DNA from 3 places in the Aliivibrio sp. S10_S31 genome. Region 3 is predicted to be linked to each of the others. Evidence: predicted binding sites of a transcription regulator. Region 3 holds the regulator's gene; each other region holds the start of a gene.
What was found. The regulator PurR, encoded in region 3, represses purine synthesis genes. The targets are predictions, from matches to a motif close to TNANGNAAACGTTTNCNTNA.
Positions count from the first base shown of each region.

Region 1: purL (phosphoribosylformylglycinamidine synthase) is a predicted target of PurR. The motif match lies at 1,148-1,167, and genes of this name have one in related genera.
Region 2: HC728_RS00300 (NupC/NupG family nucleoside CNT transporter) is a predicted target of PurR. The motif match lies at 1,825-1,844, and genes of this name have one in related genera.

Region 1 covers NZ_JAAUWR010000002.1:292,719-296,009, reverse strand. Annotated here, with positions in the region: gene mltF (membrane-bound lytic murein transglycosylase MltF) at 1-968, opposite strand, end outside; gene purL (phosphoribosylformylglycinamidine synthase) at 1,332-3,291, shown strand, end outside.
Region 2 covers NZ_JAAUWR010000001.1:62,433-65,723, reverse strand. Annotated here, with positions in the region: gene HC728_RS00310 (class I SAM-dependent methyltransferase) at 1-616, shown strand, start outside; gene HC728_RS00305 (LysR family transcriptional regulator) at 678-1,613, shown strand; gene HC728_RS00300 (NupC/NupG family nucleoside CNT transporter) at 1,884-3,089, shown strand; gene HC728_RS00295 (glucosaminidase domain-containing protein) at 3,221-3,291, opposite strand, start outside.
Region 3 covers NZ_JAAUWR010000008.1:98,508-101,798, reverse strand. Annotated here, with positions in the region: gene torD (molecular chaperone TorD) at 1-485, shown strand, start outside; gene purR (HTH-type transcriptional repressor PurR) at 765-1,778, shown strand; cyclic di-GMP riboswitch class I at 2,043-2,125, shown strand; gene tfoY (DNA transformation protein TfoY) at 2,254-2,841, shown strand; gene HC728_RS09020 (hypothetical protein) at 2,920-3,291, opposite strand, start outside.

The DNA.
Region 1 (3,291 bases), on a different contig from region 3:
TTAGCAAGAGGGTTCCAATGAGACTCTTGATAAGAAAGAGCTGCAAGGAATCGCCAATCAAAATCACCTGCGTATTTTTTAAATAGCGGTTCCCATTTTGGTAGTTTGCTTTCTAATGCACGGATAAAGGCGCGAGTATCTACATAATCAAAAGACTCTACGTGGCCAAAATATTTTTCTTCAAGAAGGGCAAGTTTACCGCTTTCTTTCAACTCACCAAAAAATTCAATTAATAGCGCCTGTAAGCTGTCATCTTCGGTTTGTTGTAAGAACCATGCCACGGGTTGATCTTCTGTAACTTCAAAAGCAACAGCCAGATCGGGATGAATACGTTGAGTGAGTGATAATTCTACTGAATCAGCTAAGGTGTAATGTATTTCACCTGTTGCTACTTTTTTCAAAAGTTCGCTCACATCAGTATCTGCTGCGGTATTCCAATCAAGATTTGGGTACTTTTCTTTTAATTTTATAAGCGTACCTTCAAAACTTGAATCTTTAACAATGGTAAGGTTTTCATCAAGTTGAGTTAGGTTTTTTATATTGCGTGGTCGCCAACTTCCTTTCTTATAAACGACTTGTTGGCTGACATAATAGTAGACAGGACCTGGACGGAATTTTTGTAAGCGTTCAGGGGTAATTGTCATGTTGGCTGCAATGATATCGACTTCATTACGCTCCAATGCAGGAAATAAGCCTGAATAAGTATACGCAGGGGTGATCTCTAGCTTTACTTCTAACTTTTCAGCAAATGCTTTAGCAAGATCATAATCTAATCCCGTAGGACCATTTGAACCAATGTAATAAGAAAGTTGGTTATTTAATGTGCTGACTCGTAAGATGCCACGTTCTCTAATTTGCTCTAGTTTGGTTTTGGGTTCAGATTCTACCTGACAACCGGTTAAGGTAATTAAAAGGGTAGAAATAACCAAACAAGATTGTATGAATCGGTGATGTCGAATGCGGCTCAAGTCAGGATGCTCTTTTTAAAATTTAAGGCGTAGTTATATCAAATGGTAAATAAAGAGGCAAAAGTGCGGTAACAAATTACAACAATAATTAGATATTGAGACAGATAAAGTGCATTGTATGGTTAATTATTGTCCTATTTTAAGGAAATTACGGTTCGTTACCCTTTTTTTTAAAAAAAATACGCAAACGGTTGCTTTTGGTGTTACTTCACAAAAAAAAATCCTTTATAATGCGCTCGCAATAGCAGAGGTAACATCGGCATAGTCACTATGAGCCATGAGTATTTAATTGAGTTATATACATCTAATCTCATGAAACTATTCCAATATTACCTTTAATTCATTGCCAAAGAGACCTAGTACATGAGAATTTTGCGTGGTTCACCTGCTCTATCTGAATTTCGTGTTAACAAGCTGCTTGAGCTTTGTCGCGAGCTGAGTTTACCTGTTACTGGTATTTATGCTGAGTTTGCACATTTTGCTGATGTAACAGCAGAGCTTGATGCGTCTGAAGTACAGAAATTAGAAAAATTACTAACTTACGGTCCAACCATTGAAGAACATGAGCCAGAAGGCTTATTGCTTCTTACCACTCCTCGTCCAGGAACGATCTCTCCTTGGTCTTCAAAATCTACTGATATTGCTCATAACTGTGGTTTAGATAAAATTGCACGTTTAGAGCGTGGAACGGCATTTTATATTGAAAGCTCTGAAGAGTTATCAGAACTTCAATTGATTGAATTAAAAGCAATTATTCATGACCGCATGATGGAAGTGGTTTTCACTGACTTCGAATCAGCATCAGCGTTATTTGCTGTATCTGAACCTGCACCGTATACAGAAGTCGATCTACTAACTGGTGGCCGTAAAGCGCTTGAAGACGCAAACGTTACCCTTGGTCTTGCTTTGGCTGAAGATGAGATTGATTACCTGTTTGAAAGTTTTACTGAAAAACTTGAGCGTAATCCGACAGACATCGAACTTATGATGTTTGCACAAGCGAACTCTGAACACTGTCGTCACAAGATCTTCAACGCTGACTGGACTATCGACGGCGTTAAGCAAGAAAAATCACTGTTTAAAATGATCAAAAATACGTTTGAAGTTACTCCTGATAACGTACTTTCTGCATATAAAGATAATGCAGCAGTTATGACTGGCTCTGAAGTTGGTCGTTTCTTCCCAGATCCAGAAACTCGTCAGTACAACTACCACCAAGAGAAAACACACATCTTGATGAAGGTTGAAACGCACAACCACCCAACGGCTATCTCTCCATGGCCGGGCGCATCAACAGGTTCAGGCGGTGAAATCCGTGATGAAGGCGCAACAGGTATTGGTGGTAAACCAAAAGCGGGTCTTGTAGCGTTCTCTGTATCTAACCTTAAGATCCCTAACTTTGTTCAACCTTGGGAAACAGACTTTGGTAAGCCAAGCCGTATCGTTACTGCTCTGGATATCATGCTTGAAGGTCCTCTTGGTGGCGCAGCATTCAACAACGAATTTGGTCGTCCAAACCTACTAGGTTACTTCCGTACTTACGAAGAGAAAGTTAATTCTCACGCAGGTGAAGAAGTTCGCGGTTATCACAAGCCAATCATGCTAGCTGGTGGCCTAGGTAACATCCGTGACGAGCACGTTCAGAAGAAAGAGATCCCAGTAGGTGCAAGCCTTATCGTTCTAGGTGGTCCAGCGATGAACATCGGTCTTGGTGGCGGTGCGGCATCTTCAATGGATTCTGGTTCTTCTTCTGAAGATCTTGATTTCGCTTCGGTACAACGTGAAAACCCAGAGATGGAACGTCGTTGTCAGGAAGTTATCGACCGTTGTTGGCAGTTAGGCGATGCGAACCCAATCGCATTCATCCACGATGTGGGCGCAGGCGGTATTTCAAATGCACTTCCTGAGTTAGTAGACGATGGCGAGCGTGGCGGTATCTTCAACCTACGTGACGTGCCAAATGATGAGCCGGGCATGAGTCCACTTGAGATCTGGTGTAACGAATCTCAAGAGCGTTACGTAATGGCGGTTGCAGACAAAGACATGGCAACGTTCGACGCTATCTGTAAGCGTGAACGCGCACCATATGCCGTAGTTGGTAAAGCAACAGAAGAGCGTGAACTTAAACTTGAAGATTCACATTTCGACAACACGCCAATCGACATGCCAATGGACATTTTATTAGGTAAAACACCTAAGATGCACCGTGATGCGAAAACGCTAAAAGCAAATAACCCAGCGATTGACCGTTCTGGTATCGAAATGAACGAAGCGGTTGACCGTGTTCTTCGTCTACCAACAGTCGCTGAGAAAACATTCCTTA
Region 2 (3,291 bases), on a different contig from region 3:
ATTACAAGCTATTATTGGTGATGTGAGTGAGTGTGATGTGATTGACTTGGGCTGTGGTTCAGACGTTTATGCAGATTACCTAATTAAAGGTGGGGCATCAAAATTAACTTGTATTGATTATTCTCCTGAAATGGTCGAAATAGTTAAGCGCAAATTTGGTGAGCGTATTAGCGCTTATGCACAAGATGTCTCCATCGGTTTAATAAAAGAAGAAAGCGGAAGTGCTGATTTGATTATTTCACCACTGATGATTCATTATTTAGAGGATCTTTCGGTACTTTTTAATGATGTTGCGCGTGTTTTAAAAAATGGTGGGAGCTTTGCTTTTTCTACTCATCACCCTTTTGCTGATTTTGAATGTTCTCTTTCTGGTAATTATTTTGAAAGAGAGTTGATCACAGAGATGTGGGACACTGTCGGTGAGCCGCTTGAAGTTCGATTTTATCGCCGTTCTTTAACTGAATTAATTGAAGCGATAACAAAATCTGGTTTAGTTGTGACACAAGTATCTGAAGGAAAGGTATCTGAGGTAGTTAAAGATATGTCTCCTGAGCGTTATGATTACCTTTCAAAGAATCCTAATTTTATTTTTATAAAATGCCAAAAATTAGCTTAGCTTTACCATCTAGTGTTACTATCTGCGCCCCAATTTTTCTTTGAGTTTGAGGAGCAGATAGATGCATGAACGAGCCAGCCAAATGGTGATATTTTACGCCTTAGCTAAAGCTGGGAGTTTTACTGCTGCAGCAAAGCAAATGGGCGTATCAACGTCACATGTCAGTAAGCAGCTCGGAGCTCTTGAAGAAACCATTAATGTAAAATTAGTACATAGAACCACGCGTTCACTCACTTTAACGGATGCAGGTCAGCAGTTTTTTTTGTATTGCGAGAAGATATACAGTGCAATGACAGAAGCCAGCGCCATTATGGATGATGAACGTGATGAAGTGACTGGGATCTTACGTTTAGGCTTATCTCAATCTTTTGGCACTATGCATATTATTCCAGCCATTGATAAGCTGCGTCATCAATATCCTGACTTGCAAGTTGAAGTGCGTTTATTTGATCATAGAGCTGATATGCTTAAAGATGGTTTAGACTTGTGGGTAACCAATTTCGAAGACTTACCAGAAGGTTATGTAGCACAGCGATTAGCTGACTCTAATTTTGTCTTAGCTGCATCTCCTGATTACCTCATTGATAAAAAAGTACCTCATCATCCTTTAGATCTTGTTGAGCATAATTGCCTTACTTACCAGAGTCGTCATCGTGACTACAGCCATTGGGATTTCAGTAAAGGAAATGAGGCGTTATGTGTAAAAGTGTCTGGCAATTATCGAGTTGATTTAGCAGAAGCCGTGAGAGATGCGGCTATATCTGGATGGGGAATTGCTTATTTAGCCAGTTATTTGCTAACTGATGAGTTTAATGATGGCAAACTGATTCAGTTATTACCGGATTGGAAAGCAAGTCAGAAAATGCCAATTTATGCGGTATACCCAAGTCGAAAACACCTTCCAAGAAAGATAAGTGCGGTCATCGATTTTCTACGTGAACATATAGGACAACCGCCATATTGGGATAAAGCGCTCATGAAGCGAGTGAAATTGTAACGTTTGCTATTCCTCATTGATTGAATTTTATACTTTAAATTGTTGCCTTTTTAATCAATGAGTTACAGCGATTATGTGCCATGAAATAAATATCTTTTCCATATGGAAACAATCGTATTTCTGATTGTTTTTATTACAAGAAATCAATCAGTTAATTACTGCACGTAATGTGACCTGCGTCTCATTAACAGAGTGATAGCAAAGTCGACTTGCACGCAAACCTTTGCGGATTAGAATGCGGACTCATTTTCGATAGCATAGGTTTCTATCATGACATCTTTACTTGGTATTTTTGCCATTCTACTGTTTGCTTATTTGTGTTCGACAGATCGCCGCAATATCCCTCTTAGAACCGTCTCTTTGGCGTTCGGATTACAAATTATCTTTGCTTTATTGGTTCTGTATGTTCCTGCAGGTAAAGAAGTATTAAATTCAGTTACTGCTGGTGTGTCAGGTGTGATTGATTACGGCCAGCAAGGCATTGCCTTTTTATTTGGTGGTTTAGCAACAGGAAAAGTAGGCTTTGTATTTGCCATTAATGTTCTTGGTATCATCATTTTCTTCTCTGCTCTTATCTCAGCTCTTTATCATATTGGAGTCATGCCAAAAGTAATTAACTTTATTGGTGGTGGACTACAACGATTACTCGGTACAGGACGCGCAGAATCACTTGCAGCAACGGCTAACATCTTTGTAAGCATGGTTGAGGCTCCACTTGTTGTTAAACCTTACTTAAAGCACATGAGCGATTCTCAGTTCTTTGCTGTAATGACATGTGGTTTAGCCTCGGTAGCTGGCGGAACCATGGTTGGTTACGCCTCATTAGGTGTGGATCTTAATTTCCTTATTTCTGCTGCATTCATGTCTGCACCAGCAGGATTATTAATGGCTAAGATGATGGTTCCACCGGGTGATGAAGCAAATAATGATGATGAGATCACGTCTGTTGAGATTGATCATGCAACTAATGTATTTGAAGCATTAGCTGATGGTGCTATGTCTGGTTTGCGTATCGCTGTTGCGGTAGGTACGACGTTATTAGCGTTTGTCAGTGTGATTGCTTTACTTAACGGCTTACTAGGACACGTTGGTGATATCTTTGGTATCAAACTTAGTTTTGAATTAATTCTTGGTTACTTGTTTGCTCCTGTTGCTTTCATTTTAGGTGTGCCATGGAATGAAGCAATTCTTGCTGGTTCATTAATCGGTAATAAGATCGTGGTAAATGAATTTGTTGCCTTTATTCAATTAATGGAAGTGAAAGATCAGCTAAGTCCACATTCTGTTGCGATAGTTACATTTGCTTTGTGCGGTTTTGCAAATATTTCAACCATGGCAATTTTGATTGGTGGTTTAGGTAGTCTTGTTCCTGAACGTCGCTCATTTATTGCGAGAATGGGTTTCAGAGCGATTACCGCAGGTGTATTAGCTAATTTAATGAGTGCAGCGATTGCCGGTGTGATTTTGTCACTTTAAGTTAATTATTAAATTTGAAATAAAAAAAGGTTGCGATCATAAAGTCGCAACCTTTATTTTTTCTAGTCCCTAGTCCCTAGTCCCTAGTCCCTAGTCCCTAGTCCCTAGTCCCTAGTCCCTAGTCCCTAATTCTAAAATCTCACTCGAACTGGCGTTGAGCTATCAAATGTCACCTGATCAAAACTATCTAATTTATGATGCT
Region 3 (3,291 bases):
CAGTTAATGCATTAATTGAAAAATTAAATGCCGTGCAAGGTCGTGAAGATGCACAACTTGAACTTTCTGCTGATTTTTGTGATGCCTTTTTAGGCTCAGATAAAAGTAGTGCGCTACCGTACGCTTCTATGTATCTTGATAAATCAGGTTTACTAAACGCAAAACCTGCTCAAGATATGCGTGAATGGCTTACAAAATACAATATTGCACAAAAAGCTGAATTTAATGAGCCTGCTGACCACATTGCCATTGAATTAGATTTTTTAGGTAATTTAATTGTGATGACAAATCAGCAAGCTTCTGAAGATGAATTTGAAACTTATATGAATGCTCAACTAACCTTTATTAATGAGCAACTGTTAAGTTGGACACCTCGATTTAATGAAATTTGCATCGAAAGAGATAAATTTGGTTTCTATGCTGCAGTAACAGGCTTACTTGTTACATTCCTAAAGCTAGATGTGAAATTTCTTGCTGGCGAATAATATAAGATAATTGCTTTTATTATTTATGTTAAAAAATATGTGATATAAATCAAAAGCAATATCAAAATTTATTAAATCAGTAATTGTTTGCACTATGCTTTAAAGATAAAATGTGATCGCAAACGATAAAATTTGTATTGAAATGAAAACCGCATTTTACGCGGTTTTTTTCATTTTTAACCAGGGCCTATTTATCTTCCATCAGTTCTTCTAGTTTAGAGCTACACCTTTTTTGTTGGAAAATAAATAGCCCCTTATTACCTATTATAAGGTTTATATATGGCTACTATTAAAGATGTGGCGAAGCTGGCAGCAGTTTCAACAACCACCGTTTCTCACGTGATAAATAAAACGCGCTTTGTTGCTGAAGCAACACAAAAACGTGTTTGGGAAGCAGTTGAAGAATTAAACTATGCTCCAAGTGCGGTAGCACGCAGCTTAAAGTGTAATACAACACGTACTATTGGTATGTTAGTAACACAATCATTTAACCCATTTTTTGCAGAAGTAATGCATGGTGTTGAAAACTATTGTTACAAGCAAGGTTACACACTATTCATGTGTAATACTGAAGGCGACCTAGAAAAACAAAAACACTATTTAAGAATGTTGGCGGAAAAACGAGTAGATGGCCTACTTGTAATGTGTTCAGATTTAAATGAACAATTACTGACCTTACTTGAAAAAAACACCGAGCTACCAATGGTTATTATGGACTGGGGTCCTGATAGCCCGCGTACAGACAAGATCATTGATAATTCAGAAGAAGGCGGTTACTTAGCGACGAAGCATCTTATTGAAAATGGTCACACTCATATTGCATGTATCACAGGTCAAGCTGATAAAGTGACTTGTAAAGAACGAGTTCGAGGTTTTGAAAGAGCTCATGCTGATGCAAATTTATCTTTTAATCCAGAATGGATTCTAGAAGGTGATTTTGAGTGTGCGTCTGCATCTAAGGCGGTTGACAAAATTCTTTCTATTGAAGAAAGCAAACGCCCTACTGCACTATTCTGTTTTAATGACATTATGGCATTAGCTGCAATTAGTAAGATTCAACAATCAGGCTTACGTGTACCTGAAGATATTTCAGTTATCGGTTATGACAATATTGAATTGTCTGCGTATTTCTCACCACCATTAACAACGATCCATCAACCTAAACGCCGTGTAGGTAAAACAGCGGTTGAGATTTTGTTGGAACGAATTAAAGATAAAGATCATGAAAGACGTATATTCGAAATGCAACCAGAGGTTGTTACACGTAGCAGTGTTTTAAATCGCCTTAAATAATTTGCCTGACTTCATAATAAAAACCATGCCAACGAGCATGGTTTTTTTATGCTTACTAAACTCAATCTTAATTCTCAATAATAAAAAACCTATAAATACTGACTATCGATCTCTGAATTTTTATAAATATCAATATTAAAAGTATTAAATAAGAGAAAAGTTGAACCGACCTAACAAATTTCGATGAAATATTTTGGAACTAATATCACATTTATGAATTTTCTGTTCCAACATTTCTTATTGATTGCTATATCATCAATCTTGTCACGAACATGGCAAACTACATGAAAATGTAGGACGCAAAGCTTCCGGCCTAAGTATTTATATAAGGTAGCGGGGTTGCCGACGGCAAGTGGTCGATTCTATCCCTTGTTAATTTTTACGTTAAAATAACAATACTTAGTTTTCAACTTGCTACTATTTCCTCGGGCTCAGTTGTTTAGTGACATAGACTTACTAACCGAGAATTATTGCAATGGATAAACCAGTATTAAAAGACTCACTTCGTCTACTATCTTCACTAGGAAAGATCACTTCTCGCTCTATGTTTGGGGGATTTGGAATCTTCATTGACGACACCATGTTTGCTCTTGTAGTTCAAGATAAGCTTCATTTAAGAGCAAGTGACGAAACAATTAATTTATTTAAAGAACAAGGCTTTGAACCATACGTTTATAAAAAACGTGGATTCCCAGTTGTAACAAAATATTTTGCTATATCTCCTGAATGTTGGGATGAACCAGATTCAATTTTGATTCAAGCGGTTGTTGCTTTAGATGTAGCGAAAAAAGATAAAGAAAAACAAAAATCAGCAGGTCCTTCTCGTATTAAAGATTTACCTAACTTACGACTTGCAACAGAAAGAATGCTGAAAAAAGCAGGAATTACAACAGTTGAAGAACTGAAAAACACGGGCTCTGTTAATGCTTATAAAGCAATACAGCAAACACATTCAAGTTCAGTAAGTGATGAATTATTATGGTCTTTAGAAGGGGCTATAAAAGGAATGCACTGGTCTGTAATTTCTGCAGAAACACGTAATGAATTAAGAAAACAGCTATAATTAATATTGTTTTAGATTCATTTTTATTATGTTGTATTCTATAACGCATAGAATACAACATAATCACTACTATCAGCCTTAATCGACTGGTTCTTCATCTACTTGCATCATAAAATCAGTAATCCAACCAATTAATAATATCATTAGCCAAGAAACCATAATTGAATTTGGTACTTCAAACTTTGGCGAAATAATTAATGTAGAAAAACCAATAACAGGTAAAAGCCAAGATAGCATAGGTAACCAATTTCTATACTTTGATCTTCCGATACTTTGTAAACACACAATCAGCCCTGTAATCGACAATGCTACCAAGGCTGCATGTTGTAAACCTCCAATCCATAAAGGAATAACAAGAACTAATGGCCACCACGCATTTCGATTAACTGGTTTCCAACTTCTTGCCGCAATCCAAACTAATATGACACATACAATTTGAGTCAATGTAGC